Linked DNA regions of Alloalcanivorax dieselolei B5. The protein of the gene in region 2 interacts with the protein of the main gene of each other region in a pairwise test. Links are inferred from orthologs where the notes say so. Each region holds a gene or a part of one and is shown on either strand. Other genes may lie near its edges. The genes, in order: dnaE, B5T_RS08640 and cyoB.

Region 1 (10,384 bases), 210 kb from region 2 along the record:
ACGGGCCTCGAGCAACGAGGCCAGGGACGCCGAGGTGATTCCCTTGCCCAGGGAAGACACCACACCGCCAGTGACAAAAATATAACGTGCCATGCACCCACCAGAATCAGTCATGGATTGAACGTGCCCAAGCCGTCCCGACAACTTCATATTCATCGACCGTGCCACTGATCTTTCCACAACCTGCCCCAGGCCCCAAGCCCCGGAGGTGAGAAAGCGCCAACGAAACACCAAAAAATCGCCGGGAGCGATTTTTCACATCGTGCCAGCGATGGCCCGAAGGGAGGTCGCCATGGATGGCATGACCTCAAAAAAAATACCTTTGCTCACCGCGGTGGGCAAAGGTGTGTTCTGTTTCGGCTTGGAACGGACGTACCGCCGGGTCTCGGTATTCCTGAAATATCAGGGAGTTGGGCTACGTCAGGATGGGACGAAATAGTAACAGAACGGCTGCCGCCAGGGAACCACTGTCGCAGCGCGAAAACGGGTAAAAACGTAAAAGACGGCAAGCGAGCAAACGGCTTCGTCGTCCGCGCCCGCCTACCACCGTAAATGCCACGGCCGGCAGCGGTGCCGGTCCACGCCATCGGCGACGCCGATCATTGGCACCGACACCAATTCATCATCCTGATACAGCAGCGGCCATTGGCGGCGACGCCAGGGCGGCACCCCGGCCACGCGCCACAACTCCGAAACCTGCTGATGCTGACCGTGACGGTGCACACGCTCACCGCCCGCGAAAGGCCGCAGTTGGACGTCACCGGGCGGTACCCACACGGTCACCGCGCCCTCCCCTGGGAGCAGACGCCAGAGACCGGAATCCGGGGGCTGATGACCGTCCCGCCAGTCCAGCGGCCGGCTGAGCGGCTGCAAGTCACGGTCGCGGAGCAAGTAGAGATCACCGCGATAGCGACGCAGTGTGCGCCCCCCCCAACTCACCCGGGCCTCCCGGTCCGATGGCGCCCGCAGCAGAGCGTGGATTTGCCCGGTGACGGCCAGGGACGGCGGCGGCGCCCCCGCCTGATCCAGCCACCAGCGCAGCACATTATCCCGACGTTCACGGCTCAGCGCCGCCAGCCCCCCCAGGGGCAACCGATCCCTCTCCGCCGCCAATCCCCGAGCATCCTCGGCGGCCCTTTCGTCCAGCAAGGTGGCGGCGTCCGCCATCACCCCGGCGGTGCGAGCCAGGATCGCCGGAGCGCCCGGCCAGGTGGTGGCCAGGCGGGGCAGAATCTCGTGACGCAGCCGGTTCCGGCGCAGACTGATATCGGTGTTACTGGGATCCTCCACCCACTCCAGGCCCCGGCGGCGAGCCTCGCGCTCCAGCTGTGCCCGCCCGAATGCCAGTAGCGGCCGCCACAGTCGCAGCCCATCCAGCGAGGAGTGCTCGGACATCGCCGCCAGCCCTTGTACGCCGGCGCCACGCAGCAGGTTCAGCAACACCGTCTCGGCCTGGTCGTCACGGTGGTGGGCGGTGATCACGGCGGCGCCGGCGGCCTGTTCGCTCAGAGCCTGGTAGCGGGCGGCACGGGCGCCAGCTTCCAGATTCACATCGGCCGGCACGTTGACCCGGACTTCCTCGAACGGCACGCCCAGTGCCTCGGCCCGGGTTCGGCAGAATACCGCCCAGTCCGCCGACCGTGCCTGCAATTGGTGATTGACGTGCAGGGCCCGCAGGCGGGGACCGAGACCGGCCTCCACCAGCAGGTGCAGCAACAGGGAAGAATCAAGACCGCCGCTGAATGCCAGCAACAGGGGCCCGGGCGGGGCCTGGGCCGCCGACACGCGGGGGACGGCGGCGTCGGACATCACTCATCCACGGGGTCGCTGATGAAGTTGCCGTAGCTCATCAGGCGCTCGTAGCGGCGCTGAATCAGTTCCGGCTGCTCCAGAGCGTCAAGGCTGTTGAGGGCGGCGGTCAGGGAGCGGCGCACGGCGTCGGCGGCCTGGTCGTAATCACGGTGGGCGCCGCCCAGCGGCTCCTGCACCACTTCATCGACGATGCCCAGTTCATGCAAACGGTTGGCGGTCAGCCCCATCGCTTCCGCCGCTTCCGGCGCCTTCTCGGCGCTGCGCCAGAGGATCGAGGCGCAGCCTTCCGGGGAAATCGTCGCATAGGTGCTGTACTGAAGCATTTGCAAGTGGTCGCAGACGCCCAGGGCCAGCGCGCCGCCGGAACCGCCTTCGCCAATCACGGTGGCGATGATCGGGACTTTCAACTGGGACATCACCCGCAGATTACGAGCAATCGCCTCGGACTGCCCGCGTTCTTCCGCGTCGATGCCAGGAAAGGCACCCGGGGTGTCAATGAAGGTGAAAATCGGCATCCGGAACCGCTCCGCCAGCTCCATCAGGCGCAACGCCTTGCGGTAGCCTTCCGGATTGGGCATGCCGAAGTTACGGCGTACCTTTTCTTTCACTTCCCGGCCCTTCTGGTGGCCGATCACCATGATCGGCCGGTCGTCCAGACGGGTAATGCCGCCAACGATGGCCGGATCATCAGCAAAGCTGCGGTCGCCGTGCAGTTCGTCAAAGTCGCCGAAGATTCGCTTGACGTAGTCCAGCGTGTAGGGACGCTTGGGATGCCGGGAAAGCTGCGAGATCTGCCAGGAGCTCAGCTTGCTGAAAATGTTCTCGGTAAGCGCGATCCCCTTCTCCTGCAGCTTGGCGATCTCGTCGGAGATACTGACCTCGCTGCCGGTGCCTACGAGTCGCAGTTCCTCGATTTTGGCTTCCAGTTCCGCAATAGGTTGTTCAAATTCGAGGAAATTCGGATTCATGTGCTACCCCTTGTCACAGTGCGCTCAAGTGTAGCCGCAATACAATGACAGCGTCGAGATACCCGGCTGGGCGTAAAGTTGCAAGTTGTTACCAAGTGCCCGAGAGTCGCGGTCCCCAGACCAGCGGGGTCCCGCAATTCGCTGTCACGCTTACACGCTAACCCCGGGGGCCGCCCGGCGAATTGCGTGTTAGCGTGCCGGCGTGTTGCGTGTAAGCGAGGTCTTCTCCTCTAATACTCCAACTGCACCGACGTCTCGCCGAAGCGGTTGCGCAGCTCATCCACCAGGGCTTCGTGGGGGCTGATTTTCCACTCATCGCCAAGCGGCATGGCCACATCCGCTTCCTTGTGAGCGAGCCGCAACGTCACCGGGATCGCCCCGCCCCGGTACGGCGCAAACAACCGGTCCAGGGTGTCCGGCAGTTGCTGCTCCACCGGCACCGACACGCACAGGCGGCGGGCGAACACCTCGCGGGCCTGGCGCATGTCCATGACCTCGTCGGCCACCAGATTAAAGCCGCCGGAGTAATCGTCGTTACGGACTCCGCCGCGTACCACCAGCAGAATGTCCTTCTGGATACGCTCACCGAACTGGGCAAAGGTCTTGCCGAACACCGATACTTCCAGCCGGCCGGTCTTGTCATCCAGGGTAACGAAGGCCATGCGCTCACCGCTGCGCTTGCTGCGGGTAATACGCAACGCCACCACCAGCCCGGCCACCGTGGCGGCCTCGCCCTTGGCGGTGGGTTGCAGGGCATTGAAGCGGGCGCTGACGAATTGCCGGACCTCGTGTTCGAACTGGTCGATGGGGTGACCGGTCAGGAACAGGCCCAGGGTATCGCGCTCGCCGTTGAGACGCAGTTCGTCATTCCACTCGCGGGCCGGCTTCCACTCCACCACCGGGGTTTCGGCGGTCTGCATGGAGCCAAACAAATCCGTCATGCCGGCTTCTTCGTTGCGGGCGTCCTGTTCCGCCGCGGCGATGGCATCCGGCAAAGTGGCCAACAACGTGGCGCGATCACGGAAATGACGGTTCGGCCCTAGCTTGTCCAGGGCTCCGGCACGCACCAGGGCTTCCAGGGAACGGCGATTGATCTTCTTCAGGTCGATACGGCGGCAGAAGTCGAACAGATCGTCGAACCCGTCAGTGTCGCCACGGGCACTGACAATCGCCTCAATGGGGCCCTCGCCCAGGCCCTTGATCGCGCCCAGGCCATAGATGATGTCGCCTTCCGGATTCACCGTGAAACGATAACCACAGGAGTTCACATCCGGCGGCAGTACCTTGAGGCCCATGGAGTGACATTCATCGATGAAGGTCACCACCTTGTCGGTGTTCTGCATATCGGCGGAAATCACCGCCGCCATGAATTCCGCCGGGTAATGGGCCTTGAGCCAGGCGGTTTGATAGGCCACCAGGGCGTAGGCGGCGGAGTGGGATTTGTTGAAGCCGTAACCGGCGAACTTCTCCACCAGGTCGAAGATCTTCATCGCCAGATCCGGGTCCACACCCTTCTCTTTCGCGCCGCTTTCGAAGATCTCCCGCTGCTTGGCCATCTCCTCCGGTTTTTTCTTGCCCATGGCGCGGCGCAGCATGTCCGCGCCGCCGAGGGTATAGCCGGCCAGGACCTGGGCGATCTGCATCACCTGTTCCTGGTAGAGAATCACCCCGTAGGTGGGCTTGAGGATCGACTCCAACCATTCATGCTGGTACTGCGGATCCGGGTAGGCCAGCGGTTCCCGACCGTGCTTCCGGTTGATGAAGTTGTCCACCATGCCGGATTCCAGCGGACCGGGCCGGTACAACGCCACCAAGGCGATGATGTCCTCGAACACGTCGGGCTTGAGCTTCTTGATCAGCTCCTTCATGCCCTGACTTTCAAGCTGGAATACGGCGGTGGTGTCGCCACGTTTGAGCAGATCGAAGCTGGGCGAATCGTCCAGCGGAATCCGCTCGATCTCCAGCGGCCCGTCCCCTTCGCGCTGGCGGCGCACGTTCACCGCTTTCATCGCCCAGTCGATGATGGTCAGCGTCTTCAGACCGAGAAAGTCGAATTTCACCAGCCCGGCTTGCTCGACGTCGTCCTTGTCGTACTGGGTGACCAGGTTTTCGCCGTGCTCGTCGCAGTGCAAGGGCGCGAAGTCGGTGAGTTTGCCCGGCGCGATCACCACGCCGCCGGCGTGTTTGCCCACGTTTCGGGTCAGGCCCTCCAGTTTGAAGGCCATCTCCATGATTTCATTGACCGCTTCCTTGTCCGGGTTGCCGTCGTCCTCGAGGAAATCCCGCAGCGTTTCTTCCTGCTCCAGTGCCTTCGACAGGGTCATCCCCGGAGTGCCGGGAATCATCTTCGAAAGCCGGTCGGCCATGCCGTAGGGTTTGCCCTGCACGCGCGCCACGTCCCGCACCACCGCCTTCGCCGCCATGGTGCCGAAAGTGATGATCTGACTGACCGCGTCACGGCCGTATTTATCGGCCACGTAATTGATCACACGGTCGCGTTTTTCCATGCAGAAATCGACGTCGAAGTCGGGCATGGATACCCGCTCCGGGTTGAGGAACCGTTCGAACAGTAGGTCGTAGGCGATCGGATCGAGGTCGGTGATCTTCAGTGCGTAGGCCACCAGGGAGCCGGCGCCGGAGCCCCGCCCGGGTCCCACCGGCACCTGATGTTCCTTACCCCACTGGATAAAGTCCGCCACGATCAGGAAGTAACCGGGGAAACCCATCTGGTTGATGATGTCCAGTTCGAACTTGAGGCGGTCATCGTAGATCTTGCGGCGCTCGGCGTAGTCCGGCGCCTGCGGATCGAGAATCTTGACCAACCGCTCCTCGAGCCCGTCCCGGGACACTTTCTCGAAGTACTGCTCGATGGTCATGCCTTCCGGCACCGGGAAATCCGGCAGGAAGTTCTTGCCCAGGCGAATATCCAGGGTGCAGCGACGGGCGATCTCGACGCTGTTTTGCAGCGCCTCCGGCAGATCGGAAAACAGCTCCGCCATTTCCTCCGCGCTTTTCAGATACTGCTCTTCGGAATATTTTCGTGGCCGGCGCGGATCATCCAGGGTGTTGCCGTCGTGAATACAGACCCGCGCCTCGTGGGCTTCGAAATCCTCGCGCTTGAGGAAACGAACGTCATTGCTGGCCACCACCGGAATGTCCAGCTCCGCCGCCAGCGCCACGCTGGCGTGCAGGCAGTCCTCATCGCCGGGGCGCTGGGTGCGTTGCACCTCCAGGTAGTAACGGTCACCAAATACGGTTTTGTATTCCGTGGCCCGTTCCCGCGCCAGATCGGTCTTCTCCGCCAGCAGCCATTTACCCACGTCGCCAAACCGGGCGCCGGACAACACGATCAGCCCCTCGTTGAGCTCCAGCAGCCACTCGCGCCGGATCAGCGCCCGTTCGCGCACCTGGTTGGTCTGCCAGGCGCGGCTGATCAACAGGGTCAGATTGCGGTAGCCCTGTTCGTTCTGCACCAGGCAAGTGATATAGCTGGGCTCGTCTTCAGGATCATCCGCCTGCACCCACAGGTCCGCGCCCATCACCGGTTTGATCCCGGCATTCTGAGCATTGGAATAGAACTTGATCAGTGCGAACAGGTTGTTCTCATCGGTGACCGCCACCGCCGGCATGCCCTGGGCGGTGCAGGTCTTGATCAGTTCTTTCACCCGCACCACCCCATCCACCAGGGAGTAGTCGGTATGCAATCGCAAATGGACGAAACGGGGTTCGCTCACGAAAAAGCTCCTTGATTCCCGCCACGGCTGCGGCGGGTCAGTTCGATTCGATCAGGGCCGCTACCGGGCCAAAGGAACGGCGATGTTCTGGCAAGGGACCGAGCCGGCGCAACGCTTCCAGGTGCACCGCGGTGGGATAGCCCTTGTGACGGTCGAAGCCGTAATCGGGATGCCGCTGGTGCAACGCCACCATTTCCGCGTCCCGCGCCACTTTGGCGAGAATCGAGGCGGCGGCGATGGCCGGCACCCGGCCGTCCCCTTTCACCACCGCTTCCGCCGGACAGGCGAAGGACGGGGTCCGATTACCGTCCACCAACACCGCTTCCACGTCAATGGGCAGCGCCTCCACCGCCCGGACCATGGCCAGGTGAGTGGCGTGATAGATGTTCAGTTGATCCACTTCCGCCGCCTCGGCGCGGCCCAAAGCCCAGCCCCGGGCCCGTTCACGGATCAATTCCGCCAACCGCTCGCGGCGTTTGGCGGTGAGTTTCTTGGAGTCCGCCAGCCCCTCTATGGGCCTTGCCGGGTCCAGCACCACGGCGGCGGTCACCACCGCCCCCACCAGCGGCCCCCGGCCCACCTCGTCGACGCCGGCCAGCACCATGCCCGGTTGCCAGGCAAAAGCGCTGGGCACGAACGGCTCACTCAGATCATATTCAGGAAAGGGATGGTTCATCGCTGTCCTTCCAACAGGCCGGCAACGGCAGCGGCGGCCTTGACGCTGGCGCCACCACGCAAGGCTTCATGCACCCGGGTGAAATCCTCCCGCAACGCGGCCACCCGCCGCGGTTCATGCAACCAGCGATTCACTTCCCGCGCCGCCGCCTCGCCGCTCAACTGATCCTGAATCAGTTCCGGCACCATGGCTTTCCGGCAGAGCAGATTGGGCAAGGCGACGAATTCGCTCTTCACCAATCGCGAGACGATGGCATAGGTCACCGCGCCCACCCGGTAGCCCACCACCATGGGTTTTTTCAGCAGCAAGCCTTCCAGGGTGGCGGTGCCGGAAGCCATCAGTACCACATCGGCGGCCGCCATCACCGTGCGGCTGTGCCCGTCCACCACCGTCACCGGCAACGCCGGCGCCGCCCCCAGCGCCAGTTCGATTTGCTCGCGGCGGGCCGGGTTAGCAGCGGGAATGACAAAACGCAGCGCCGGATTATCCCGGTGCAGGCGCACCATGGCATCGAGGAACGGCGGCATCAGTTGGGACACCTCTCCGCCCCGGCTGCCCGGCAGCACCGCCAGCCACTGGCCGTCCCCGGCCAGGCTCAGCTCATCGCGGGCGGCGGCGGTGTCCACATCCAGATCGATCATGTCCGCCAGCGGGTGGCCGACAAAGGCCACCGGCACGCCATGCTCCTCATAGAACAGCGCCTCGAACGGGAACAGCGTCAACATCAGGTCCACGTCCCGGCGGATCCCCTTGACCCGCCCCTGGCGCCAGGCCCACACCGACGGGCTGACGTAATGAACGGTGCGCAGCCCGGCGGCGTGGGCGCGCTTGGCCACGCCCAGGGTGAAATCCGGGGAATCGATGGTGATCACCACCGCCGGGCGCTTTTCCAGCAAGGCGTCCACCAACTGGCGGCGCAGACGGAACAGCTCCGGCAGGTGGGAGAGAACCTCGGTGATACCCATCACCGACAGCTTTTCCATCGGAAACAAGGTTTCAAAACCGGCGGCGATCATGCGTTCGCCGCCAACACCGAAGAAACGGGCATCCGGGTAACGCGCCCGCAAGGCCTCGATCAGGCCGGCGCCGAGAATATCGCCGGAAGCCTCGCCGGCCACCAGGGCGATCAGCGGCGCGTCCATATCAGCGAGTGATGCCCCGGGTGGAGTCACGCAGCGAGTCCACGAACAGCTTCAGCTTATCGCACTGCCCGGCTTCCGGATCCAGCTCCGCCAGTGCCTGTTCCAGGGTCATACCCTGGCGATAGACCACTTTGAAGGCCTTGCGCAGACGGTTGATGACTTCGCTGTCCCAGCCACGCCGGCGCATGCCTTCGAAGTTCATGCTGCGGGCGGAGGAAGGATTGCCACCGACCATGACGTAGGCGGGGACATCCTTGACGATCAGACTGCAGCCGGCGGACATGGCGTAGGAGCCGATGTGACAGAACTGGTGAATGCCGGTCATGCCGCCAAGAATCACATTGTCGCCGATGTGCACATGGCCGGCGATGCCGGTGGCATTGGCGAAAATATTATCGTTGCCGATCATGCAATCATGGGCGACATGCACCGTGGCCATTAGCAAATTGTTGTTGCCGATGCGGGTTAGCCCCTGATCCTGCACGGTGCCGCGGTGAATGGAGACGTGCTCTCGAATGACGTTACCGTCACCGATCTCCAGACGAGTGGGCTCCCCCTGATATTTCTTGTCCTGGCAGTCCTCGCCCACCGAAGCGAACTGAAAAATGCGGTTATTGGCGCCGATGCGGGTCGGTCCTTTGATCACCACATGGGGGCCGATAACAGTGCCGGCACCGATGGTGACGTCAGGCCCGATCACGGAGTACGGCCCGACTTCAACGTCCGCCGCCAGGTCCGCTTTGGGATCAATAATGGCTGTGGGATGAATCATAGGTATGCGTGTCCACCCTGGGCTGGTGTGTCGTTCCGAATGGTGCAACCGCCGCCAGTATAGCCAAGAGTCCAAAGGGCGGCGATGGCCGTGACGCCCGCCCGAGCGGGCGTGAATCAGACTTTCTGTTCCGCCACCAGCATGTCGGCGGAGGCCACCAGTTGGCCTTCCACTTCCGCGCGGCAGGTGAACTTGAGGATACTGCGGCGCAGCATCAGCCACTCGGCATGCAGCGTCAAACGGTCACCGGGCACGACCTGGCGCTTGAAACGGGCATTGTCCACGCCCACCAGCAGGTAGATGTAACCGTCCGCCGGGCGCTTGTTCTCGGTGACGAACCCGAGGATCCCGGCGGCCTGGGCCATCGCCTCGATGATCAGCACGCCGGGCATGATCGGTTCCTGCGGGAAATGGCCGTTGAAGAAAGGTTCGTTGATCGTGACGTTCTTGTACGCCTCGATGCGCTTGCCCGGCTCCACGTTCACCACCCGGTCCACCAGCAAAAACGGATAGCGGTGGGGCAAGTATTCCCGCACCTCGTTAATGTCCATCATGATATGTATTCCGAAAGCAAAAACCCCCTGTCGGGGGCGTGACATCCGATCGTCGCTGGGCCTGACGCGGCCTGGGATTCAGTCTTCGCTGCTCCCGCCCCGCGCCTTTTCCAGACGACGAACCCGCCGGGACAACTCGTCCAAGTGGCGAAAACGCGCCACATTACGGCGGTAACGGTCCTGTTTGTCCACGGGCAGCGCCGACCCGTAAGTGCCCGGTTCCGTGATCGAACGGGACACCAGGGACATGCCGAGAATCTGTACCTGGTCACAGATTTCCAGGTGACCCGAGATTCCCACCGCGCCGCCGATCATGCAGTAACTGCCAATACGGCTACTGCCGGCAATACCGACCTTGCCGGCCAGGGCGGAATGATCGCCGATCACCACGTTGTGGGCCACCTGAATCTGATTATCCAGGATCACCCCATTGCCGATCACGGTGTCCTCGATGGCCCCGCGATCAATAGTGGTGCCGGCGCCGATCTCCACGTCCGCGCCGATACGCACACCGCCCACCTGCGCTACCTTGGTCCAGCCCGCGCCATTGAAGGCAAAGCCGAACCCGTCCGCGCCGATCACGGCATGGGAGTGAATGGTAGTCCGCGGCCCGATGGTAACACCATGATAAATTGTAACATTCGGCCAGATACGGCCCTGCCCACCGATCCGGGTGCCGGCCCCGATGACGGAATTGGCCATCACCACGGTGCCTTCACCCAGCTC
Region 2 (9,297 bases):
TGCAGTCTGGTTGTTTGTCATAACATTAAGCCTTTTTGTTGCCAGCGTCGCTAAGCTGAGCCTTCCCCCATAAAAACTCTGAAAGTCGCACTTCTGCTATATCTTTTTTACTAGAATTACAGAAAATTGGACCTATTTCATAAGCTTCAGAAAAAATCTCTTCCCACGCTGTATGAATCACTGTGTTGCTAAAGCGCGCAAGAAATGTCTCACGAGCTGCCTGCCCCATTTGCTCACGCAACTCTCGACTTGCCATTAGTTTGTGCAGCTCCACGGGTAGATTATCGGCACCGTCTCTTCCTTGTGCCAAAAGACCATTTTCTCCATGGATGATTTGCTCGTTAACACCGTTACATACTTCATAACCAACGGCCGGTATGCCATGAGCGAGCGCCTCGCAGAGGGTCAGGGGAAATCCCTCAAAAAAAGACGGTATCACGAAGATATCTGCTTCATGATAAAAGGCGTAAGGGTCTTCCTGAGCCCCCAGAAACTCGATGGCATTGGCAACACCAAGTCTCTGCGCTTTTTCTCTGAGGGTTCTCTCCTCAGGGCCTCCCCCGACGATACGAAGCTTCCAATCTGGAAAATCGCGAGCCAGCTTAGCGAAGGCCTCTACTAAGCGAGAGGTATTCTTGCGTGGCACAAGACGTGCAACGGTGAGCAGATATTTAACCTCTTTTTCTTTACCGGGTTTCGCCAGAACCTCAGGTTCTCGTATGGTATTCGGCACGACGCGCATCCGGGACTGAAGAAAATCAGGCAGCGTGGGCACAAAGGCATTGACGAGGGTATGTACCAACGTGGCACCGGAGAACGCCATCACTCTCTCGTCCGCTGGAAAAGTTCCTATCCAGTCAGGAAATCTTGGATCAATATGCTCCGAAAGCACAATCGGCAACCCAACCTTCTGCGCACAGCGTACGTAGCGCAAGAAGGTGCGGTTCATATGCAGTCCGACAAGCAGATCGAGATTGCGGCTGGCAACTTCAACTACCATCATCTGATCCGCTCTTTCATCATCATGCTCAGAAAGGTGGACAAGCTCAATGCTATCGTCGAGCGGCCAGAGGGATGGGCCATTGTTATTGTCGAAGGTGAAGATGACTACGCTGTGGCCTCGCCCAGCCATTGCATTGGCCATCATCTGGCCGACATTTTCAGTGCCCCCGCGTCCCTGAGTGATCCAGGGTATGAAAAAACCAATTCGCATTTTGGGCACTGGGCCGGGAGAAGCTAGCATCAACCGTGATACCTCTATTGATTTGGGAGCACAGTTCCACTTCCAATTGACAGATGGTAAGTCACCATTGAAACCTTGTTTGACTTCTAACCCTTTTGGAAAGCGCCCTGCCTTGGTCAGTGTTTCCAGATCACCATTTGCGCGGCGTAGCTCTTCTTTAGGTAGAGGCCCAGGTCCCCGCTGAGCCATGCCGAAAATGTTATAGCCGTGACGCACGAAACGTCCATTTGTAAGGTCAAAGCCCGCATTGGCCAGGACATACATCAGGGTTCCGATATTCCAGCCTGTGTTGACATGACCCCCGACTACCTCGTGTTTGAAGGGCGGCACAGCGATGAATAGCCAGCCGTCGGGCTTCAGGATTCTGCGGATTTCGGCCAGCGCTCTGCCGGTATCGGATACATGCTCAAGTACATGGGCACACCAGACTGCATCCATTGAGGCGTCGTCAATCGCGTCCATGTTGCAGATATCAAGGTCGGAGACGATATGGAGTTCTTTCGGTAGGGCTTCATCGTTTTTCTGGTAGGCATCCATATCGAAGCCGGTGGCTGTAACCACCCAGCCAACTTCCAGGAAGCGCCGGGCGGCGAGCCCCGAGCCGGTTCCAATATCAATAATGCAGCCTTTTGACGGGAGGCTTGTGAGGGCTTCCTCGATAAGATCGTCTTGGCCTGGAATGGATGTTGTGACCTGCACATGCGACTCCGCAATTTAGCCATGGACTAAATTTGAATTATGGGATTTAAGTATGTATAGGTTGTTTTGAAACCCTTAGCGGGCTCCGAACCCCGTCAGAATTGTCCTGATCGTCTTCATAATGATCAACAAGTCCAACGACAACGACAAATGCTTGATGTAGTAAAAGTCGTGCTCGACCTTCTTGCGAGTTTCCGCCAGCCCGGCTACATATCCTTGCTGGACCTGAGCCCAGCCTGAAATACCCGGTTTGATGATATGGCGGTAGCTGTAGAAGGGGACGTCTCGCTCGAAGGCCTCGGCAAATTCCGGCTGTTCAGGGCGAGGCCCAATCAGACTCATATCCCCCACCAGTACATTCCATAACTGAGGAAGTTCGTCCAGGCGGCTGCGCCGAATAAGGCGGCCGAAGCGGGTGATGCGGTGTTCATCATCGATCACGAAACGTGCGCCTTCCGGACGGTCGTCCATGCTCATGGAGCGGAACTTCAGCATGCGGAAGGGACGGTTTCCGGCGCCCATCCGTTCCTGGATGAACAGGGCGGGACCTGGGGTTTCCCAACGAATCAAGCAAGCAGTGGCCAGGCACAGAGGCAGCGCGATGGGCGTGAGAAGCAGAACTCCGAGAATATCCAGTACCCGCTTTCCAAGAAGATAAAGAGGGTTAGGCTGGAAGGCCTGGAAGTCGGAGTTGTTTAAAGTATCAAGGTTCACACTGCCCGTCATCGCTTCCAGCAGGGAACGACCATTTAGTACCGGGATGCGCCGGGAGTGATGGCGGGCGATGAAGCGGACCCAGTCGTCGTTCAATTTGGTGTCCATGTCCACCACCAGAACATCGAAACGCCGCTTATCGTTGGGGTCGGTCAGGTAGCAGAAGCGATATTGTTCGTGCTCCCGTTCGGGTTCCTCGAAACGGGTGCCGGGCACGAAGGCCAGTTTGGTGTAACGGAAGCGGGCTTTTACCGCCAATGCCAGGCCCTGGTGGGCAAGGATCAGGACGAAGCCGATGAACAAGGGTAGGCGCGAGTAACCTAACCGCAGGGCTATAACGGCGAAGATTGCCAAGCTGATGGTGATTCCCGTGACGCTCAACTGATAGGGCAAGAGGTTGCCCCCGGGATATTGGCCCAGTGCGCGGGAGAGTAGCAGATTGGTGATGAAGGTGGCGGCCAGGACAAATGAGGTCATTGTCTGGTTCGCGTCGCTGGGCAGCCATTGCCGGTATGCAAGCCAAAATGGAACAAGCAGCACCAACGCAAATGAAATAGACTGCCAGAGCGGCGCGTTCAGCAGGATACGTTCGTACCATCGCTGGTGCCGCTTGGGTTCCAACAGATGATTCTGTTGTGATTCAAGCTGATGTAGTGCATCACCCTGACTCATACCGCTCTTACCCTCGTTCCATCTCAGCGAATGACTGAAGCCTGCCCCCCCGGCGGGAGTGCCGCCAGTTCAATTTGGCCATTCTCTGGTATTCGAGGCGTAGTCCATTGCCCCAAAAACGACAATTTTAGCATGGTTTTACGGGATGATGTCTGGCCGGTTGGTCATATCGGGCCGGCTCCTTTGCGAATTCGGGTCAACTCCTTTGCAAAACAGGGAAAGGGGACAACAAAGGGATGGAGGAAGGGAAAGGAATTCGTCTGCAAGCAGACTTCCCACAGCAATTGGAAAGAAGGCGGGAGTCCGTTGTTGGGGAGGGGGGAGCGGGCAAAGAAAAAGGGTCTACCCGATGGATAGACCCTTTTCTATTTGGCTCCGCCTGCTGGGCTCGAACTAGGCGAATTCACTGGATTCGCGCGCTGATTAACAAGCGGCCTTGGCCGCTCAATCAGCGGACAAAGAAAAAGGGTCTACCCGATGGATAGACCCTTTTCTGTTTGGCTCCGCCTGCTGGGCTCGAACCAGCGACCCGCTGATTAACAGTCAGCTGCTCTACCAACTGAGCTAAGGCGGAATGTCTTGAGGCCGCGTATATTAGTGGCGGCTTTCGGGGGCGTCAACACCCCCGAGTCCGTTTGTTGCTTATTTGTTCAATACCTTCTCGATTCGGCGCACGGCTTCCTTCAGGGTGTCGAGGCCGACGGCGAAGGACAGGCGCATGCAACCCGGGGCGCCGAAGGCGGAACCCGGTACCAGGGCAACGCCGGCGGTGTCGAGCAGCTTGGTGGCAAGCTCGGTGCAGCTGGAGACGTCGTCCATTTCGGCGATGGCGCCGGAGAAGTCCGGGAAGGCGTAGAACGTGCCGTCACCGGGAGCGCAACTGACGCCGGGCAGGGCGTTCAGGGCTTCCACCACATAGTCATGACGCTCCTTGAATGCTTTGACCATGTCCGCCACGCATTGCTGATCGCCGGCCAGGGCCGCTTCGGCGGCGGCCTGGCTGATGGAGGCCGGGTTGGAGGTGCTTTGGCTCTGCACCTTCTTCATGGCGCCGATCAGCTTCTGCGGGCCGGCGGCGTAGCCGATCCGCCAGCCGGTCATGGAGTAGGCCTTGGAGACGCCGTTCATGACCACGGTGCGGTCGTACAGGTCCGGGCAGGCGTTGACGATGTTCACGAACGGCTGGCCGGTCCACAGGATGTGCTCGTACATGTCGTCGGTGGCGACCACGATGTCCGGGTGCTGCTTGAGCACTTCACCCAGCGCCGCCAGCTCTTCCTTGGTGTAGGCCATGCCGGACGGGTTGGACGGGCTGTTGATCACGAACAGGCGGGTTTTCGGCGTGATCGCCGCGGCCAGCTGTTCCGGGGTGATCTTGAAGCGGGTTTCCAGGGTGGTTTCCAGGATCACCGGTACGCCGCCGGCCACTTTCACCATATCCGGGTAGCTGACCCAGTAGGGGGCGGGGATAATCGCTTCGTCACCGTCGTTGAACAGAGCCAGCGCCATGTTGAAGAAGCTCTGCTTGCCGCCGCTGGAGACCAGCACCTGGGCTGGTTCGTAGCTCAGGTCGTTCTCACGCTTGAACTTGTCGACGATGGCCTGTTTCAGGCCGGGAGTGCCGTCCACCGCGGTGTATTTGGTTTTGCCGGCATTGATCGCCTCGATGGCGGCCTGTTTGATATGATCCGGGGTATCGAAATCCGGCTCGCCGGCGCCCAGTCCAATAATGTCCTTGCCCTGAGCTCGCAGCTCGGCGGCCTTGGAGGTCACCGCCAGGGTCGGGGAAGGTTTGATGCGTTGGACGCGGTCGGAAAGGTTGATATCGGACATGCACTCCTCATCTATCGGATGATGATTGGAACCCGGTTTTGGCACAGACCGGGGCACGCAATATTACCGCATCCGGCCCGGATCTCATAGGGTGGCCGAGCCGCTCTCACCCCACAGCAGGACAGCGACACACCATGGCAGACACCGCGTTTAAATTGCACTCGGATTACCAGCCCGCCGGGGATCAGCCCACGGCCATCGCGCAATTGGTGGAAGGGCTCGAGGATGGACTCGGCCATCAGACCCTGCTCGGGGTGACCGGGTCGGGGAAGACGTTCACCATGGCCAATGTGATCCAGCAGGTGCAGCGCCCGACCCTGGTGATGGCGCACAACAAGACCCTGGCCGCTCAGTTGTATGGGGAGTTCAAGGCGTTTTTCCCGGAAAACGCGGTGGAGTACTTCGTTTCCTACTACGACTACTACCAGCCGGAAGCCTACGTACCCAGCTCGGACACCTTTATCGACAAGGACTCCTCGGTGAACGAGCACATCGAGCAAATGCGCCTGTCCGCCACCAAGGCCATTATCGAGCGCCCGGACACCATCATCGTCGCCACGGTGTCGGCCATTTACGGTCTGGGTGATCCGGCCAGCTACCACGCCATGGTGCTGCATCTGGTGCGTGGCGATCATATCGATCAGCGCGACCTGCTGCGGCGTCTGGCGGAGTTGCAGTACACCCGCAACGAGATGGACTTCCGCCGTGCCACCTACCGGGTGCGCGGTGACGTGATCGACATCTTCCCGGCGGAAGAGGAGAGCAAGGCGGTACGTCTGGAGCTGTTCGATGATGAGATTGAGGACATCAGTATCTTCGATCCGCTCACCGGCGAAGTGATCAAGCGGGTGGGGCGCGTCACCATTTACCCCAAGAGCCACTATGTGACGCCCCGGGAAACCGTGCTCAAGGCCATCGAGATGATCAAGGAGGAGCTGGCCGACCGCCTCAAGCTGCTGCGGGACAACAACAAGCTGGTGGAGGCGCAGCGGTTGGAGCAGCGCACCCGTTTCGACATCGAGATGCTTCAGGAACTGGGCTATTGCAACGGTGTGGAGAACTACTCGCGGCTGTTTTCCGGCCGCCAGCCTGGTGAAGCGCCGCCGACGCTGTTTGATTATCTGCCGCAGGACTCGTTGCTGATCATGGATGAGTCCCACGTCACCGTGCCGCAACTGGGCGCCATGTACAAAGGCGACCGCTCCCGCAAGGAAACCCTGGTGGAATACGGCTTCCGGCTGCCCTCGGCGCTGGATAACCGGCCTCTCAAGTTCGAGGAATGGGAGCGGCTGGCGCCGCAAATGGTATTTGTCTCCGCCACGCCGGGCTCCTACGAGGAAAAGCACGCCGGCCAAGTGGTGGAGCAGGTGGTACGGCCCACCGGGCTGGTGGACCCGGCCATCGAAATCCGTCCCGCCGGCAGCCAGGTGGACGACCTGGTGGGCGAGGCCCGGGAATGCATCGCCAAGGGCGAGCGGGTGCTGGTGACCACGCTGACCAAACGGATGGCGGAAGACCTCACCGAGTACCTGAACGAAAACGGCATCAAGGTGCGCTACCTGCACTCCGACATCGACACCGTGGAACGGGTGGAAATCATCCGCGACCTGCGTCTGGGCAAGTTCGATGTGCTGGTGGGGATCAACCTGCTGCGGGAGGGCCTGGACATGCCGGAAGTGGCGCTGGTCGCCATTCTTGACGCTGACAAGGAAGGCTTCCTGCGTTCCGACCGTTCCCTGATCCAGACCATCGGCCGGGCGGCGCGCAACATCCAGGGGCGGGCCATTCTCTACGCCGACCAGGTCACCGGCTCCATGCGCCGGGCCATGGACGAAACCGAGCGCCGCCGGAACAAGCAGATCGAACACAACAAGGCAATGGGCATCACCCCGCAAGGTCTGATCAAGCAGGTGCGGGATATCATGGATGACGCCTATGCCACCGGCGCCGGTCAGCCGGAGCGCAAGCGTACCCGCAAGGTGGCGGACGACCGCGAGGAGTACATGGCCCGCTCACCGGCGGAGGTGGCCAAGGAAATCGATCAGTTGGAAGCGAAGATGATGGAGCACGCCAAGAACCTGGAGTTCGAGCAGGCCGCGGCCCTGCGCGACCGCGTCCATCGCCTGCGGGAAGAGGGCTTCATGCGGTAAGCCATGGCCAGTGGCCCACGCCGTTGGTTTCGCCCCCTGTAGGAGCCTGCCCTGCAGGCGAATGGTTTTTCGTCGACCGCTGTGGGAAGCCAGCTCGCTGGCGAATAATCGCCAACGCACTCCTGCTACACCACCTCCGGCATCACCTCCGGGCTCAACTCCTTCACCCAGATCAGAGTCCCGGCGATCACCGCCACCGGCATAATGAACAGATTCACCAGCGGCAGCATGGTCAGCCCCATCACCAGCGAGCCGAACGTCAGCACCAGCCAGCGCTTGCGCTTGAGCCGCACCAGCATCTCCTCGAACGACACTTGGCGGTTATCCGCGCCATAGTCGATGTACTGCATGCCCAGCAGCCAGCCGGACCACAGGAACCACACCGCCGACGCGAAGACATTGACCACCGGAATAAAATAAAGCACCACCACCACGAACAGCACCAGTAGTGCGCGTGACAGCCAGTACAGGGTCTTGCGGATCTCCCGCTTGAAGGTCCGCCAGATCATCGCGCCGATGGACTCATCCGGCATCGGCCGGTTGGTGACCTGGATATCCACCTTCTCCGCCAGAAAACCCATGAATGGCGCGGCGATCAGCTGTACGCCCAGGGTGAAGACGCTGGCGAACACCCCCAACAACAGAATCCACACCAGCACCACCGCGGCGTTGGCCAGAAACTGGATCAGCCCGTTGAGGAAGCTCAATCCGCCATCCAGCGCCCAGCCCGCCGTCACCGCCGAAATCCAGCCCCCGATCCAGGTCGCGGAGAGCCAGTACAGCACCCCGAACACCAGCACGTTAAAGGCCATCGGCACCATGACATACCAACGCAGGCCCGGGCTGCGCGCCAGACTGAAGGCCTGACTCAAATAGGAAAACGCACGACTGATCTGCTGCACGGTCCACCCTGTCTTCGGCTACGGAAACACCGCGGAGTCTAACGGGGTGGGGGTGGGGTGCCAATGGTGGATCTGGATGGGCGGGAAGGAAAGGCGAGGTTGTTTGTGAATGGTTGTAGGCTGAGGCTTACATGAAAAAGGGTGAATATCCTACAGGAAATGTATGAAAGGGCTTACACAAAAATATGATGAATAGTTATATAAGATCACTTATCGGATTGAGATCTGTTTCTCGATTATCAGAACCATGGATCTAAATTGGGGAAAAAGACATGTTCAAGAAATGGGGTTTAGGGCTTGTTTTTGCGGGTGTTGCTTCTTTCGGTGGGGCACCCATGGTGGCTATGGCGACTCCAGGAGGAACCGGGGCGTTTATGCCGAAGGATATAGAAATTGCACCTGATTATGTTTATATCCGTGTCGCACCTGATACAGCGGCCGGCCTCCAAAACATTGATGATTGCGATAAGAAGGATGTTCTTATCATCCCTAGTGATGATTCAACACTGAGGGCTGAGATGATTTCCGTTGTTTTATCATCTCTCTCATTTGGAAAACCTTTGTCCGTCTGGGTACCTCGTTGTGAGCCTCTACATTGGGTAGGTGCACCTACTGCACCTTATGTAGGAAGTGTGTTTATGCACCGCCAATGAGGCTTAGTATGAAAATTAATAAAGGATATTTACTGTGGTTTTTTTGCTTCTCCTGGTTTGTGCTGGTGCGCGGGCCGAGTTCCTGGAAGGGACCGTCGACCGAGTAGGTTGCCATATAGATAAGGACGAGTGTTTTGTTGTTCTTGATTCTCCTGTTATGGACGTTTCTAAATGTAGTAACGATAGCTCTGCTGGGCTGCGCTGGGGATCTTCAGGAGAACATGCATATGCCGCCTTATCCATCATCATGAATGCGAAAGTGAATAACATGAAGGTGTTGTTCGGCGGCGTGGGGGATACCTGCTTTGGCGATTTCTTAAGCTTTAGATGGGTCACTCTTAAAGACTAAAGTGTGATTTTTGGGGCACCAATAAAGAGAAGAAGGGATAGGGTATGTCTAGATACAGGAAGGCTTTGGGGATTTTTTTTGC
Region 3 (9,199 bases), 820 kb from region 2 along the record:
CAGCACCTCGGCCCCCAGCTCCTGCAGGTATTGCACCAGGTTATAGGTGAAGCTGTCGTAGTTATCGATCATCAAGACCCGCATCAGCGTTCCCCCTCGTCCAGATTAAGCCCGCCCAGGGCCATGTTCACCGCACGGAATACGGCGCGGGCCTTGTTCATGGTCTCTTTCCATTCCAGATCGGGCTGGGAATCCGCCACCACACCGCCACCGGCCTGCACGTAAAGCCGGCCATCCTTGACCACCGCGGTGCGAATGGCGATCGCCATGTCCATGTCGCCGTCGAAGCCGATATAACCCACCGCGCCGCCGTAGACTCCGCGCTTGGTGGGTTCCAGTTCGTCGATGATTTCCATGGCACGGATCTTCGGCGCGCCACTCAGGGTGCCGGCGGGAAAAGTGGCCCGCAGCACGTCCAAAGGCCCCAGTTCCGGCCGCAGTTTGCCTTCCACATTGGAGACGATATGCATCACGTGGGAATAGCGCTCCACCGCCATTTTCTCGGTCAGCTTTACTTCCCCCGGCCTGGCCACCCGGCCAACATCGTTGCGGCCCAGATCGATCAGCATCAGGTGTTCAGCCAACTCCTTTGGATCCGCCAGCAGTTCCTCTTCCAGTTCCTGGTCCCGCTCCGGCGTTTCACCGCGTTTACGGGTACCCGCTATGGGGCGCACGGTGACGGTGTCGCCCTCGACCCGGGTGAGAATTTCCGGCGAGGAGCCGGCGATGTGGAAGTCTTCCAGGTCCAGATAGAACATGTACGGGGAAGGATTGAGATAGCGCAAGGCGCGGTACAGGTCCATGGCCGGCGCCGGGAATTCACAGCTCATGCGCTGGGCCGGCACCACCTGCATCACATCCCCCGCCAGGATGTACTCACGGATCGTATCCACCGCCTGGCCATGCCGGTCGCGGGGAAATTCGGAGACGAAATCCTCTTCCCCCACCGGTTCGCCATAGCGATGGTGGCCGGGCTCGGGCAACGGCGCCCGCAGCTTCGCCTCCAGCTCGTCCAGACGGCGCAACGCCCGCCCCTCGGCGTGGCTGTCCGCCGGATCCACCTGCACGATCAGGAACAGGCTGCCGCGCAGGTTATCGAACACCACCACTTCCTCGGAGCGCATCAGCAGGATATCCGGTACGCCGAGCACATCCTCCCCCGGCGCCGGTCCCAGACGCGGCTCGAAGTAGCGCACGCTGTCGTAGCCGAAGTAGCCCACCAGACCACCGTTGAAACGGGGCAGGCCGGGGATCTCCGGGGTGTTGTATTCCTGCCGGTAGGCCTCGATCCAGGCGATCGGATCCGGCACGTCCAACTGGCGCTCGCCGTCGGCATCGGTAATCAGAATGCGCTGGCCGTGGATGCGGATCACCTCCGCCGCCGGCAGGCCGATCATGGAGTAGCGCCCCCAGCGCTCCCCGCCCTGCACGGACTCGAACAGGTAGCTGTAGGGCCCGGCGGCCAGTTTGCGATAGGCGGACAGCGGCGTGTCCAGATCCGCCAGCACTTCACGTACCACCGGTACGCGGGTGTAACCCTGGCGGGCATACTCATCCAGATTTCGTGGTGACATGGTGGTCCCCGGTCTTGATACAGACGACAGATTGTAGACGGAAATAAAACGCGAGGGGTGCCGCTATCGGCAGAAGAAGCGGCAAGCGAAGAGCGTCACCATCGCCAGGCGGCGACGGAGCGGGGCAGGAACTTGATTTGGAGGTCGGTGCGGTTCACCGGCTTTCCTTCGGCTTTTTCGTTGAGTCTGGATTCTAGGGCGTGACGGGCCGGGGCGCAACACGCAGCCCGCTTACACGCAACACGCCGGCACGCTAACACGCTATTCGCGGCTAAAGCCGCTTCCCATGGGGGACTACGAAGCCGCTGTGGGAGCTTGCCTGCAAGCGAATTGTGGGACACCAATCGTCCACGGACCGCGATTCTTCCCGCGCCCGCCCTTCACTTCACCTGCTGTTTGCCCAGCTTGCGGGCCAGGGTGCGGCGATGCATGCCGAGCCGGCGCGCGGTTTCGGAAATGTTGAAACCGGTTTCCGCCAGGGTTTCGTGGATGCGCTCCCACTCGAGGGTCTTGATCGAGGTCGGACGTCCCACCACTTCCACCTCGGTGCTGCCGTCGGCACGATGAAACGCGGCTTCGATATCGTCGGTATTGGACGGCTTGGCGAGATAGTGGCAGGCGCCCAGCTTCACCGCTTCCACCGCGGTGGCGATGCTGGCGTAGCCGGTGAGCACCACAATCAGCATGTCCTCGTCGTGGGCGTGCAAGGTCTGGACGCAGGACAGGCCGGTGGCCTCCCCTTTCAGCTTGAGGTCCACCACCGCGTAGCGGGGCGAATGGGTCTCCAGCAGGACCATCATCGATTCCATGCCATCGGCACTGATCACCGCGTACCCGCGGCGCTCGAAAGAGCGGGCCAGGGTGCGGGCGAACGGGGCATCATCCTCGACAATCAACAGGGTGTCCGCGCTGTCGTCATGCTGGTTATGCTCGTTCACCATGCTCTTCCTCCAGGGTAATCGCCGATAGCGGCAACGTCAGCGTTACTTCGGCACCTTTGTGCGGCCGGTTACGGGCGGTGAGGTTACCCCCCAGCGTACGCGCTACATTGACCACCAGGAACAGCCCCAAACCGCTGCCGGGCCGCCCCTTGGTGGATTGATAGGGCCGGCCGATACGGCCAAGCATGTCCTCGCTGAAGCCCGGCCCCCGGTCCAGAACGGTCAGTATCAGGGATTCGCCGTCACGGCTCACCTGCAGGCCCACCCAGTCGCGGGAGGCCTCCAGGGCATTATCCAATACATTGCACAGGCTTTGCTTGAGCGCCGAATCGGAAACGATGTCCATATCCTCGCCAAAGGCGTTGTGGTAATCGAATCCGGTCACCGGACGGGTGGCCCGCCACTCTTCCACCAGCTCGTCCAGGAAAGCGTGCACGGTGGTTTCTTCCGAGGACTCACCCCGCGCTTCACCGGCGGAAAGCAAAATACCGCTGACGATGGACTTACAGCGCAGCACCTGGGTCTGCATTTCGGTGATCTCGTCGAGCAGATCCGGATCGGATTTGAACACCGGCATATGCCGCCAGTCCCCCAGGATCACCGACAGTGTCGCCAGCGGCGTACCCAGTTCGTGGGCGGCGCCGGACGCCAGCAGCCCCATGCGGACGATGTGTTCGCCCTCGGCGGCGCGCTGACGCAAATCGGCCAGCCGCGCGTCCCGCTCGCGCCGGTTGCGGGTGATACGGCTGATGAAAATCACCAGCAGCACGGCGTTCAGGACAAAGCAGATCAGCATCCCCTGGATATACAGGCTCAGCGGGCCCCGCTCGTAATCCGGCGGCATCACCAGGGGAAGTCCGGCGAACTCCAGCCAGACGAAACAGCCCGCGGTCACCAGCAGAATGGTCCAGGTGGACCACGCCTCCAGCAGCACCGCGGCCAGCACCACTTGCAGCAGATAAAGGAAAATAAAGGGGTTGGTGGCGCCACCACTGGCGTAAAGCTGCATCGTCAGCATCGCCACATCCACCAGCAGTGCCAGGAACAGCTCGCCGTTGCTGACATCCCGGCGCGACCACCGCAGCCGCAACATGCTGAGCAGGTTGAAACCGATCAACCCCGCCAGCACCGCCAGCATGAACGCCATCGGCAACGAAATATCGAAACCGTAGCGCACCAGCAGTATGGTGCCGATCTGACCCAGCACGGCGATCCAGCGCAGTTGGATCAACTGCTGCATGTTCTTACGCCCGGTGGCGTCACCGTCGTCGGTCTCGTGTTGCGCCGGAATCGGCTGAGGGCTTTGCACGACCGCCGCAGCCCCCTTCGTGGCTGTCATCGTCACCTTCTCCAGAGAGGTTAGCGCCGTGACCGCCGTTCCTCACGCAGCACGAACACGGCGCCAGCGGCCACCATCAAGGCAAGGGTATACCAGGTGATCGCATAAACCAGGTGATTGTTGTGAAAAGAGACCACGGTCAACCCGCCCACCGGTCCCTCGGCCGGCGCCGGTCCGGCGTCCGCATCGACGAAGTACGGCGCCACCCGGGTCAGGTCATGGGTCCGGGCAATGGCGGCCACGTCCCGGGAGTACCAACGGTTCTCCGCGGGGACATTGTCCCGCAAAAAGCCGCCGGCGGGTTCACTCAGGCGCAGCAGGCCACTGACCCGCACCTTACCTTCCGGGGTCCAGGCGCCAGCGGCGGCCCGGTCGCGCTGTTCCTGGGGAACATAACCGCGATTGATCAGCACCACGGTGCCATCGTCCCGTTTCAGCGGGGTCATCACCCAGTAACCACTGCCCAGCTCGGTGCTGGCCTGAACCAGGGAGATGCGATCGGAAAGGAAAGTGCCGCTAAGCTGAACGTGTCGATATTCGTGCTGTTCACGGCTGATTCGCGGCCACTCGGCGGGGCCCGGGGCGGGTTCCGCCGGAGCGTCCACGCGGCTGGAGACGCGTTCGATCAGATCCAGCTTCCAGGCCCGGCGTTCCACCTGCCAGTTACCCAGGAACACCAGCCCGATGAACGCGGCCACCGCCACCAGCACCCACGCCAGCCGCGCCGCCCGGCGCAGGCGGCTCACGGCGGGCCGTGGGCGCGAGGGTCGGTTCACTGTCCGTGCACCGCTTCCATCAGGCCGGGCATCATGTTGACGTTAAGGTGGTACATCACCCACAACGACCCCGCCAGGGTGATGAACACCATCACCGCGGTGAAGATCAGCGCCAACATGTTCCAACCGCCTTCGGATTGGAAGTTCATGTGCAGGAAGTAAATCATGTGCACCACGATCTGCACCGCGGCGAACCCCAGAATCACCAGAGCGGTGGTGCTGGAGGTCTCGAACACGCCCCCCATCACGACCCAGAACGGGATCGCGGTGAGGATCACCGACAGGATGAAGCCGATCATGTAGCTCTTGAGGTCGGCGTGCGGCAGCTCGTCGCCATGATGTTCGTGGGCATGATGCTCATGGACGTTATCGTGATGCTCGCTCATACCAGCACTCCCATCAGATAGACGAAGGTGAACACACCGATCCAGACCACATCCAGGAAGTGCCAGAACATGGACAGACAGGCCACGCGACGTTTGTTCTCCGGAATCAGGCCATGCTTGCGCAATTGGAAGCACAGGGTAACCAGCCAGACGATACCGAAGAACACGTGCAGACCGTGGGTGCCCACCAGAGCAAAGAACGAGGTCAGGAAGGCACTGGTTTGCGGGCCCGCGCCTTCGTGGATCAGATGCGCGAACTCATACAGTTCCAGGCTCAGGAAGCCGATACCGAACAAGCCGGTGATCAGCAGCCAGCCGATGGTGCCGCGCACCCGGTTCTTCTGCATCTCCAACATGGCGAAGCCATACGTGATGGAGGACAGCAGCAGCAGCGCGGTGTTCATCGCCACCAGCGGCAGATCGAACAGCTCGGCGCCGGTGGGGCCGCCGGCGTAGCTGCGGCCCAGAACCCCGTAAGTGGCGAACAGAGAAGCGAAGATCAGACAGTCGCTCATCAGATACAGCCAGAAACCCAGCATCGTGCCCGTCTGCGGGTGATGCTCCTCGGTCTCGTAGAACTGCAGCGGCTGCCCTTGCGCTTGTTGAGTTTGAGTCGTATCAACCATGGTTCGCCAGTACCCGTGTCCGTTCCGCTTCCACACGCACTACCTCTTCCACCGGAATATGGTAGTCGCGGTTGTAGTTGAAGGTGTGACCGATGGCCACCACCAGCAGCCCCAGGAAGGACACACCGGCCAGCAGCCACATATGCCAGATCAGCGCGAAGCCCAACACCGTGCTGATACCCGCCAGAATGATCCCGGCCCCGGTATTCTTGGGCATGTGGATCGGCAGGAAACCACTCTCCGGACGCTTGTAGCCATGCTGCTTCATCTGCCACCAGGCATCCAGATCGTGCACACGCGGGGTGAACGCGAAGTTGTAAGCCGGCGGCGGAGAAGACGTGGACCACTCAAGGGTACGGCCATCCCAGGGATCACCGGTCTCATCACGCAAGGATTCCCGGCGCATGAAGCTCACCACCAACTGGATCAGGAAGGCGGCGATACCGATGGCGATCAGCACGGCGCCGAACGCGGCCACCTGGAACCAGATCTGCAGGGACGGATCATCGAATTGGCTCATGCGGCGGGTCACGCCCATCAGGCCCAACACATACAGCGGCATGAAGGCGAAGTAGAAGCCGGTCAGCCAGAACCAGAACGAGACCTTGCCCCAGAACGGGTCCAGCTTGAAGCCGAAGGCTTTCGGGAACCAATAGGTGATCGCCGCCAGCATACCGAACAACACACCGCCAATGATCACGTTATGGAAGTGGGCGATCAGGAACAGGCTGTTATGCAGCACGAAGTCCGCCGGCGGCACCGCCAGCAGTACCCCGGTCATGCCACCGATGACAAAGGTAACCATGAAGCCCACGGTCCACAGCATCGGCACGTCGAAGCGGATACGGCCGCGGTACATGGTGAACAGCCAGTTGAACACCTTGGCCCCGGTGGGGATCGAGATGATCATCGTGGTGATCCCGAAGAACGAGTTCACACTGGCCCCCGACCCCATGGTGAAGAAGTGGTGCAGCCATACCAGGTAGGACAGCACGGTGATCACCACGGTGGCGTACACCATGGAGGCGTAGCCGAACAGGCGCTTGCCGGAGTAGGTGGAAACGATTTCGGAGAACACACCAAACGCCGGCAGGATCAGGATGTACACCTCGGGGTGACCCCAAATCCAGATAAGATTGATGTACATCATGGCGTTGCCACCCCCATCTTCGGTAAAAAAGTTGGTACCGAGATAGCGGTCCAGGGTCAGCATCGCCAGCACGGCGGTCAGCACCGGGAAAGCGGCCACGATGAGCACGTTGGTGCAAAGAGCAGTCCAGGTGAACACCGGCATTTTCATCATGGTCATACCCGGCGCCCGCATCTTGACGATGGTCACCAACAGGTTCACGCCCGATAGGAGAGTACCGACACCAGCGATCTGCAAGGCCCATATATAGTAGTCCACCCCGACGCCGGGACTCTTGTCTATGCCCGCAAGGGGTGGGTAGGCCAACCAGCCGGTCTTGGCGAATTCACCAATGAACAGGGACACCATGACCAGTACGGCACCGGAGGTGGTCATCCAGAAGGAGAAGTTGTTCAGGAACGGGAAGGCCACGTCGCGGGCCCCGATCTGCAACGGCACCACGTAGTTCATGATACCGGTCACCAGAGGCATGGCGACGAAGAAGATCATGATCACACCGTGGGCGGTGAAGATCTGATCGTAGTGTTCCGGCGGCAGGTAGCCGGTGGCATCACCGAAGGCCCATGCCTGCTGGATGCGCATCATGATGGCATCGGCAAAACCGCGCAGCAGCATCACCAGAGCCAGAATGATATACATGATACCGATCTTCTTGTGATCGATGCTGGTGAACCATTCCCGCCACAGGTAACCCCAGAGGCGGAAATAGGTCAGCGCGCCCAGCATTGCGATACCACCGAGGACCACCGCGGCGAACGTGGCGATCAGGATCGGCTCATGATAGGGAATCGCCTCCCAGGTGAGGCGACCGAAAATGAGCTTGGTCAGGTCGATTTGATCAAACATTTTGCACACCAACGCCCAAGGCGCTTCATGAAAGGTGTATCGGAACGATGGAAGACCGTGTCATTCCATCACTGATGCTGTTCGTGCCCGTGGCCGGCGGCATGGTCACCATGACCATCATGGCTTTCTTCCTTGTCGGCCTTGCCGCCGCCATGACCACCATGACCAAACATCATCATGTCTTTCATACACATCGTGCCGGGCTCCACGCAGAGATTCAGAATCGCGTCGTAGAGTGTGGGATCCACCTCGGCATAATAGTGTACGGGCTCGCGCTCGCTCGGCTGTTCCAGCTCCCGATAAACGTCGCGATCCAGGGTGTCGCCCTCGGCGGTCACTTTCGCCACCCACTGCTCGAAGCCGGCTTCGCTCATGCCGTGGAATTTAAAGCGCATGTGCGAGAAACCGGCGCCGCTGTAGTTGGCGGAGAAACCGTCGTAGACGCCCTCTTCATTGATCACCCCATGCAGCTTGGTTTCCATGCCCGCCATGGCGTAGATCTGGCCGGCCAGCGCCGGGATGAAGAAGGAGTTCATGGTGGACGAGGAGGTGATCTTGAACCGGATCGGGCGATCCACCGGCGCCGCCAGCTCATTGACCGTGGCGATGCCCTGTTCCGGATAGAAGAACAGCCATTTCCAGTCCAGGGAGACCACCTCCACCACCAGCGGTTCCATGTCCGCAGGTACCGGTTTGCCCGGCGCGATGCGATCCAGCGGGCGATAGGGGTCCAGTTTATGGGTGCTGACGTAGGTCATCGCCCCCAGGGCGATAATGATCAACAGAGGCACGCCCCAGATCACCAGTTCCAACACCGTGGAATGGTCCCAATCCGGCGTGTAGGTAGCGTCCTTGTTGGACGAACGGTAGCGCCAGGCGAACAACAGAGTAAGGATGATGACGGGCACGATCACCAGAAGCATCAACACCGTGGCCCAGACGATCAGGTCACGTTGTTGGGCGGCCACATCACCGGATGGCGACATGACCACTGCATCACACCCCGCCAGTAAAGCGACGGCGGCGGCCAGTGACAGCCCGCGTACTAGCTTGAGAATTGGCATTGCCGAGTATTGTAAGTAGTCCAGGGTGCCGCGCACTGTACGCCTCCAGCCCGGAATGTTGAATTGGACATTTTGTCCAATGGTGTCACGATATCGTGAAAGTGATTATGATCGGTTGGACTTGATTTCGTGAGGTACAGCAATGATAACAACTAACGACTCCGCCACCGCCGTGCCCTCCTACTCTTCCGCCCCGGAGGCCCATCAGGCCGTGGCACCGAACGAGATCGCCGTGGGCGTGGTGATCGGACGCACCTCAGAGTACTTCGACTTCTTCGTTTATGGAATAGCCTCGGTTCTGGTATTTCCGTCGGTGTTTTTTCCGTTCGCCGGCCGCCTGGAGGGTTTGCTGTACGCCTTCACCATCTTTTCCTTCGCCTTTATCGCCCGCCCCTTCGGTACCGCGCTGTTCATGACCATCCAGCGCCACTGGGGCCGCAGCGTTAAACTGACCGCCGCCTTGTTCCTGCTCGGCACCGCCACCGCGGGTATCGCCT

What was found.
Region 1: the proteins of B5T_RS08640 (region 2) and dnaE interact in binary tests that used the Escherichia coli proteins (3 or more experiments, as listed by UniProt). The link is inferred for Alloalcanivorax dieselolei B5 from one-to-one orthologs.
Region 3: the proteins of B5T_RS08640 (region 2) and cyoB interact in binary tests that used the Escherichia coli proteins (3 or more experiments, as listed by UniProt). The link is inferred for Alloalcanivorax dieselolei B5 from one-to-one orthologs.

What each region holds. Positions count from the first base shown.
Region 1 is NC_018691.1:2,096,387-2,106,770, reverse strand. What follows is about bases 2,811-6,877. They hold dnaE (DNA polymerase III subunit alpha), read right to left. Parts: upstream 6,515-6,877; coding sequence 3,011-6,514; downstream 2,811-3,010. Other genes in these bases: rnhB (ribonuclease HII), read right to left, coding at 6,552-6,877. Also shown: B5T_RS09530 (CTP synthase), read right to left, coding at 1-93; tRNA lysidine(34) synthetase TilS, read right to left, coding at 541-1,809; accA (acetyl-CoA carboxylase carboxyl transferase subunit alpha), read right to left, coding at 1,809-2,780; more of rnhB, read right to left, coding at 6,878-7,190; lpxB (lipid-A-disaccharide synthase), read right to left, coding at 7,187-8,332; lpxA (acyl-ACP--UDP-N-acetylglucosamine O-acyltransferase), read right to left, coding at 8,334-9,104; 3-hydroxyacyl-ACP dehydratase FabZ, read right to left, coding at 9,221-9,658; lpxD (UDP-3-O-(3-hydroxymyristoyl)glucosamine N-acyltransferase), read right to left, coding at 9,737-10,384. UniProt on the Escherichia coli protein: DNA polymerase III is a complex, multichain enzyme responsible for most of the replicative synthesis in bacteria. This DNA polymerase also exhibits 3' to 5' exonuclease activity. The alpha chain is the DNA polymerase catalytic subunit.
Region 2 is NC_018691.1:1,887,983-1,897,279, forward strand. The notes cover bases 3,067-6,046. They hold B5T_RS08640 (pyridoxal phosphate-dependent aminotransferase), read right to left. Parts: upstream 5,162-6,046; coding sequence 3,971-5,161; downstream 3,067-3,970. Other genes in these bases: B5T_RS08630 (exopolysaccharide biosynthesis polyprenyl glycosylphosphotransferase), read right to left, coding at 3,067-3,328; uvrB (excinuclease ABC subunit UvrB), read left to right, coding at 5,296-6,046. In the rest of the region: B5T_RS08620 (glycosyltransferase), read right to left, coding at 1-21; B5T_RS08625 (glycosyltransferase), read right to left, coding at 26-1,942; more of B5T_RS08630, read right to left, coding at 2,018-3,066; more of uvrB, read left to right, coding at 6,047-7,311; sulfate transporter CysZ, read right to left, coding at 7,437-8,213; B5T_RS23030 (hypothetical protein), read left to right, coding at 8,486-8,866; B5T_RS23035 (hypothetical protein), read left to right, coding at 8,901-9,215. UniProt on the Escherichia coli protein: Shows aminotransferase activity with methionine and histidine as substrates, and to a lesser extent also with phenylalanine.
Region 3 is NC_018691.1:1,072,025-1,081,223, reverse strand. The notes cover bases 5,137-8,018. They hold cyoB (cytochrome o ubiquinol oxidase subunit I), read right to left. Parts: upstream 7,639-8,018; coding sequence 5,635-7,638; downstream 5,137-5,634. Other genes in these bases: cyoA (ubiquinol oxidase subunit II), read right to left, coding at 7,707-8,018; cyoC (cytochrome o ubiquinol oxidase subunit III), read right to left, coding at 5,137-5,642. In the rest of the region: B5T_RS04920 (anthranilate synthase component II), read right to left, coding at 1-84; trpE (anthranilate synthase component I), read right to left, coding at 84-1,574; B5T_RS04910 (response regulator transcription factor), read right to left, coding at 1,955-2,515; B5T_RS04905 (ATP-binding protein), read right to left, coding at 2,499-3,854; B5T_RS04900 (SURF1 family protein), read right to left, coding at 3,875-4,630; cyoD (cytochrome o ubiquinol oxidase subunit IV), read right to left, coding at 4,627-5,016; more of cyoC, read right to left, coding at 5,013-5,136; more of cyoA, read right to left, coding at 8,019-8,738; B5T_RS04875 (MFS transporter), read left to right, coding at 8,845-9,199. UniProt on the Escherichia coli protein: Cytochrome bo(3) ubiquinol oxidase is the terminal enzyme in the aerobic respiratory chain of E.coli that predominates when cells are grown at high aeration.